2 regions of the Micromonospora sp. NPDC049107 genome follow, and region 2 is predicted to be linked to the other one. Evidence: riboswitches for the same ligand, from Rfam matches in the RefSeq annotation. Region 2 holds a riboswitch; the other holds the start of a gene.
The links. Region 2 has a riboswitch for S-adenosylmethionine ahead of thrC (threonine synthase). Riboswitches for the same ligand answer to the same signal wherever they lie in the genome.
Positions count from the first base shown of each region.

Region 1: linked by a shared signal. The riboswitch ahead of AB0B55_RS10605 (ABC transporter substrate-binding protein) and the one ahead of thrC (threonine synthase) in region 2 are both predicted to bind S-adenosylmethionine.

Region 1 is NZ_JBEZEC010000003.1:513,347-516,748, forward strand. It holds gene AB0B55_RS10595 (amino acid ABC transporter ATP-binding protein) at 1-414, opposite strand, end outside; gene AB0B55_RS10600 (amino acid ABC transporter permease) at 411-1,184, opposite strand; gene AB0B55_RS10605 (ABC transporter substrate-binding protein) at 1,216-1,980, opposite strand; SAM riboswitch class IV at 2,388-2,499, opposite strand; gene AB0B55_RS10610 (amino acid transporter) at 2,586-3,402, opposite strand, start outside.
Region 2 is NZ_JBEZEC010000007.1:179,676-183,077, reverse strand. It holds gene AB0B55_RS18745 (DoxX family protein) at 1-341, shown strand, start outside; gene AB0B55_RS18740 (metalloregulator ArsR/SmtB family transcription factor) at 450-755, opposite strand; gene AB0B55_RS18735 (DMT family transporter) at 847-1,815, shown strand; SAM riboswitch class I at 1,883-2,018, shown strand; gene thrC (threonine synthase) at 2,029-3,315, shown strand.

The DNA of each region.
Region 1 (3,402 bases), on a different contig from region 2:
GGGCCGGGCGTCGGCCTTGCCGGCGAGCCCCACCAGCTCCAACTGCGCGCGGGCGACCTGGACCGCCTCGTCCTGGCCGAGCTTGCGCAGTCGGCGCAGCGCCAGCGTGACGTTGCGCAGCACGCTCAGGTGCGGAAAGAGGTTGAACTGCTGGAACACCATGCCGACCCGCTGGCGTAGCGCGTCCGGGTCGTCCCGCAGCACGCTGCGTCCGTCCAGCAGCACGTCGCCGCGGTCGGGTTCGATGAGGCGGTTGAGCGTACGCAGCAGGGTGGACTTGCCCGAACCGGACGGTCCGATCACGCAGGCCGTCGCGCCGCGGGGCACGGTCAGGTCGACGCCGCGCAGCACGCGGTTCGGCCCGAAGGCCAGGTGGACGTCGCGCGCCTGCACGCTCACCGAGGTCGTGGTCATCGCCGGTCTCCCTGCGTCGTGGCGGGCAGCGCCGTGTCGTCGTCCTCGTCGTCCGGCGCGGTGGCCGGGCGGCCGTGGCGCAGCCGCCGGTCGATCCAGTTGACGAGGTGGGTCAGCGGGACGGTCAACGCCAGGTAGAACAGGCCCGCCAGCAGCAGCGCGGATTCGTTCCCGGTGGTGGCCGCGTAGTCCTGCCCGATCCGGAACAGCTCGCGCTGGCTGGCCACCAGGCCGAGGAAGTACACCAGACTGGAGTCCTTGATCAGCGCGATGAGCTGGTTGACCCAGGCGGGCAGCACCCGCCGGATGCCCTGCGGGATGATCACCAGCCGCATCGCGTCGGCCCAGGAGAAGCCGAGCGCCCGGGCGCCCTCAAGTTGGGCGGCCTCCACCGACTGGATGCCGGAGCGGAAGATCTCCCCGATGTACGCGGCGGCGATCAGCGACAGCGCGAGGATGCCCAGCGGGTACGGTTCCGGTCCCCAGACCCGCATGCCCAGCGGCGCCAACCCGACGCCGATCAGCAGGATCGTCGCCGCGGCCGGCAGCCCTCGGAACACGTCCGTGTAGACGCGCGCCGGCCAGCGTAGCCACCGACTGCGGGAGATGCCGGCCACGGCCAGCAGCAGACCCAGCACCGTGCCGAGCAGGGCGGCGGAGACCGCCAGGATCAGCGTGTTGGGCAGCCCGACGGTCAGCATCTCGGGCAACGCCTCGCGCATCGCGTCGACGTCGAAGAACGTTTCCCAGAGGGTGCTCAACGGATCCATCGTTCGCCTCTCCTGCCGCCCTGCTCGCTCGTCACCGCCGGCCGCTCAGGAGGCGGCCGACGCGGACGCCGACGGTTGCGCCGACCCCGGACGCGGACGGGGCTGTCGCCTTGCCGCTGCCCGGCTTGAAGTCCGCCGGGATCGGCCGGCCCGGGTAGTACTGCGCCTGCAACCGGCTCCAGGTGCCGTCGGCGATGACCTCGTCGAGGGCCTTGTTCAGCGCCTCGCGCAGCTTGTCGCTGCCCTTGGCGACGGCGTACGCGGTCGGCGCCGGGCTGAGCTGCTTGGCCGCCACGGTGATCTTGCCGTTGCTGTCGGCGGCGGACTTCTCGCCGATCTCGGCCGGTGCGATCCAGGCGTCGGCCGTGCCCGCCTTGAGCTGGTTGATCGCGCCGTTGTAGTCCGGCACGCGGACCGGGTCGAGCTGCTTGCCGGTGGCGTAGTCGTCCTGGACGGTGCCCTGCACCACCACGACACGCTCGCCGGTGAGCTGGTCGAATCCCTTGATCGGCGAGCCGGCCGGCACGTCCAGCCCGAAGTAGCCGAAGTCGTACCCGTTGCCGAAGTCGACGGTCTTCTTGCGCGCCTCCGTGATGGTGATCGAGGAGCTGCCGACGTCGAACTTGTGGTTGTTGACCTGGGAGAGCAGCGCGGAGAAGTCGGTGCCGACGAACTCCACCTTCAGGCCGAGCTTGCCGGCCACGGCGGTCAGCAGGTCGTTGTCGAAGCCGGTGAACTTGCCGTCCTTGAGGTACACGTTGGGCGGGGCGTCGGTCAGCGTGCCGGCCCGCAGCACACCCGGCTGCGCCAGACCGTACGGGTTCCCGCCGCCACTCCCCGAAGAGTCACCTCCACCCGAGCAAGCACCCAGCAAACCAACGGTCAACAAAGAAACCCCAACAGCAACAAAACGAGAAGAAATACGCATAACTAACTCCAAAGGGATGCGTCGATCCCGTCGATCATGAAGTTATTGCCGCGACACGCCGGTCAGGCGGGCAACAACTTCATGATCGACGCGAAGAAGGGTGGGGCGGGGTGGGGAGGGGTCAGCGCTTTAGGCGGCGGTACACGCCGCGCTGCGCATTCGCATCAGGTCCACGTGGCGGCGCCGGGTCAGGGCCGGCGTACGCCGGACGGCCGGTGGCGTGGGGCTGAGGATGTGCATGCGGTCTCCCGGGTCTTGGTGCTGACCTGGGTGCCAGGCCACGCTTGCACCGACGTCCCGCCGGTGCCTGGTCTTCACCCGGGGCACCCCACCGCGGAGGAGGGTTGCCGGCCAGCGAGCCGGGGCTTCGCGCTGGCACTCATGACCTGCGCCGAGGCTAGCAGCAGCCACCGGTCGGTCGTCCAGCCGATATGACCACCCTCACCGGCCGCGACCCGCGCTCGGCGAGCCGGTCAGCCGGCGTGCACGTGGGGCCGGCGCGTCCGGTCCGGCTCCTGGCGGCGCAGGATCTCTCGGGTGACCGAGACGATCTCGCCCTGCCCGAACGCCAGGTAACGCAGCACGTTGCGGGCCGGGCCGCCCTCGGTCCACTCGAAGTAGATGTGGGGGCGGCGCGTGCTGCGGTCGCGGATCTCCAGCAGCAGCGCGGCCAGCGCGTTGGGCACCGAGGAGCTGGCCAGGCTGAGCACCGGGAAACGGTCGTGCGCCACGCTGCCGCGTACCAGCAACCCCGTCTCGAAGTCCGACGGATCGGTGACCCGGACCTCGACGAAGATCACGTCGCTGTCGTCGGGGAAGTCGTTGTCCGCCATGGTCTGGGCCAGCTTGTCGCGGTACTCCGCGAGGTCGCGGCGCTCCGGCTCGTGCGCGACCAGGCGGATGCGACGTCCGGAGCGCTCGTCGATCATCGCGCTCGCCAGCTCGTCGAGCTGGACGCGGTCGACCCGCAGCTCGAACGCCCGCGACACCCGCGACAGCGCCGACACCAGGATCATCGCGCCGATGAAGCAGGCGGCGATCTTCACGCCGTCGGGCCGCTCTGCCACGTTCGCCACGGTGGTGTAGACGAACGCCACCGTGATGACCCCGAACGCGACCGCGCGACCGCGCTGACGCCGCCGCCGCGCCGCGAGCGTCACGGCCGTCGCCGCCGAGGTGATCAACACCAGAACCCCGGTGGCGTACGCGCCGCCCTGCGCGTCGACGCTGGCGGAGAAAATGATCGTGATGAGGAACGCCACGCCGGTGAACACCAGGACCAGCGGCCGG
Region 2 (3,402 bases):
GCGGCAACTCGACGACCGGCAAGGCCATACCGCTCGGCACCTGGCCGGGCTGGTGGGCCGCCCTGATCCAGCTCATCTGCGGCGCGCTGGTGCTGGTCGGACTCTTCGCCCGACCCGCCGCGCTGCTCGCGTCCGGCTCGATGGCGTACGCCTACTTCGTCGTGCACCAGCCGGACGACCTGCTGCCGCTGCGCAACGGCGGTGAGCTGGCAGCCCTCTTCTGCTGGTCGTTCCTGCTGGTCGCGACGCTCGGCGCGGGCCCGTGGGCGCTCGACTCGGTGCTCTTCAAGCGGCGTGCCGAGGTGCCGTCGATGGCCGAGCCCAGCCCGGTCAACGCCTGACCGACCCGTAACGCGCGTCGCCGGAGCCTCGGCGTGTCGGCTCCGGCGACGCGTGCGCGGACGGGTCAGCCAAAGGGCGTGGACAGGTCAGTCAAGGGCGTGGACGGGTCAGGCCGCAGGGCGGGGAGTGAGGACCGCGTCCAGGAGGCCGGGGTAGAGCTTGTCCACCTCGTCGCGGCGCAGCCGGACCAGGCGGCTCGTGCCGGCGGCCCGGGTACGCGTCAGGCCGGCCTCGCGCAGCACCTTCAGATGGTGGCTCCGGGTCGCCTTCGAGACGCCGAAGTCGAAGCTGCCGCAGGCCGCCTCGCCGCCCTCGGCGAGCGCCCGGACGATCTGCAACCGCACGTCATCGGCGAGCGCGGCCAGTACGGCGGTGACCGGTACGGCGGTCAGGTCGGGTTCGTGCAGCTCCATGTGACCAGCCTAACCCTTGTTCGACAACGATCGAACAACACCCTAAGGTCGGTGTTGTTGGTTCGAAGATACTCGAACATTGGAGCTGACGATGCGATCCCGCGCCGCCGCCTACCCGCTGCTCGCCGCGCTCGCCTGGGGTGCGATGTTCCCGATCCTGGCCACCGCGCTGGCGAGGGTCGACCCGCTCAACCTGACCACCGCCCGCTATCTGTTCGCCGCCGTCATCCTGGTCGGCATCCTGCTGCTCCGCGAGGGGTCTGCCGCGCTGCGCCTCGGCGGTCGGGGAGTCGAGGTGGTGGTGCTGGGTGTCGTCGGCTTCGCCGGCTTCAACCTGCTCACCAACCTGGCCCTCGAACACGCGGCCCCGCAGCAGATCTCCCTGTTCGTGGCGACCACCCCGATCATCACCCAACTGGTCCGGTGGGCCCGGGACGGCGTACGGCCGAAGCCTGCCCTGCTGACCCTCTCCCTGGTGGCGCTCCTCGGCGTCGGCCTGGTGATCACCCGCGGAAGCCTGGCCGGGCTCGGCCAGTTCGGTCTCGGCGGCCTCATGATGATCGGCGCGGTGCTCGGCTGGGCCATCTACACCCACGGCGCGACCCGGTTCGGCGCGTGGTCACCGCTGCGCTTCACCACGCTGACCGCGCTCGCCGGCACGGCCGCCATGGTGGTCGCGAGCATCGGCGCCGACGCCGTCGGGTGGCAGCACGCGCCGGCCGCCGCCGACCTGGTGGCGGTCACCCCCCAACTGGCGTACGCGGTGCTCGTCGCCGCCGTCGTCGCGGTGCTGGCGTGGAACACCGGCGTGCAGCGGCTGGGCGCGGCCAACGCCGCCCTGTTCATGAACCTCGTCCCGGTGACCACGTTCGTCGTGCAGATCGCCCGTGGCTACCGGCCGGAGGGGGTCGAACTGGTCGGCGCGGCGATCACCATCGCCGCGCTGGTCGCCGCGAACCTCGCGGCGCGCACCCGCACCCGGCCCTCGTCGTCGCCCCGGTCGACGGCGGTCACCGATCCCGTCGCGGTAGTCGACCCGGTGGCGGTGGCGGCCCGCTGACCCACTGGCTGGGATGCCCGGTGGAGGCGCCGGGCAACGTTGCCTAGACTTGACGGCACAACTGCATACCTCATCCAGAGGGGCTGAGGGATACGGCCCGACGACGCCCCGGCAACCACCCCGCGCGCTCACCGCTGAGCGACCCGCGGGGCAGGTGCCAATTCCGTCCCCGCCGCACCGTGCGATGCGGGGAAAGATGAGAGGACTCTCGACATGACGTCGACGCTCGCCGCCTCCGGCATCGACACCTCCGCCAGCCCCGCCCGCGCCCTCGTCTGCCGCGCCTGTTCGGCCCGCTACCCGCTCGCCGCCCAGCACGCCTGTTACGAGTGTTTCGGTCCGCTGGAAGTCGACTACGACACCGCGGCCCTCGCCACGGTCACCCGCGAGCAGATCGAGGCCGGCCCGAACAACATCTGGCGGTACGCCGCGCTGCTGCCCGCCGGGCAGGACCCGGCCACCCGGGTCACCCTCGACCCGGGGCTGACCCCGCTGGTGGCGGCCCCGCACCTCGCCGCCGAGCTGGGCATCACCGCGCCGCTCTGGGTCAAGGACGACAGCGCCAACCCGACCCACTCGTTCAAGGACCGGGTCGTCTCGGTGGCGCTGACCGCCGCGAAGGCGCTCGGGTTCACCCGGTTCGCCTGCGCCTCCACCGGCAACCTGGCCAACTCGGTGGCCGCGCACGCCGCCCGCGCCGGCGTGCCCTCGATCGTCTTCATCCCCAGCGACCTGGAGCAGGGCAAGGTCATCACCACCGCTGTGTACGGCGGCGAACTGGTCGCCATCGACGGCTCGTACGACGACGTCAACCGGCTCTGCGGCGAGCTGGTGGAGACCGACGAGTTCGAGGACACGGCGTTCGTCAACGTGAACGTCCGGCCGTACTACGCGGAAGGCTCCAAGACCCTCGGGTACGAGGTGGCCGAGCAGCTCGGCTGGCGGATCCCCGCCCAGGTGGTCATCCCGATGGCCAGCGGCGAACTGCTCACCAAGATTGACAAGGCGTTCTCCGAGCTGGTCGAGATCGGCCTGGTCGAGGCCCCGGCGGGCGGCTGGAAGGTGTTCGGGGCGCAGTCGGCCGGCTGCAACCCGATCGCGACGGCCCTGCACGCCGACACCGACACGATCATCCCGGTCAAGCCCACCGGCATCGCCAAGTCGCTCAACATCGGCGACCCGGCCGCCGGCCTCTACGCCCTGGAGGCGGTGCGCCGCACCGGCGGGTGGATGGAGTACGCCGACGACGACGAGATCCGCGCCGGCATCCGCGACCTGGCCCGTACCACCGGGGTGTTCGCCGAGACGGCGGGCGGCGTCACCGCGGCGGTGCTGCGCAAGCTGGTCGAGTCCGGCCGGCTCGACCCCACGGCGGAGACGGTCATCTTCAACACCGGCGAAGGACTGAAGACGATCGACGCGGTGGCCGCCCAGGTCGGCCCGACCCACCAGATCAAGCCGTCCCTGCGTGCCGCCCGCGACGCCGGCCTGCTCGGCTGAATCCACCGGGTGACTGGATTTTCGCTGTGAGTGTGGAAAACCCGCCGCGCAGGACTTGACGGCAGGAACCGGACGGCGCAAGATGCT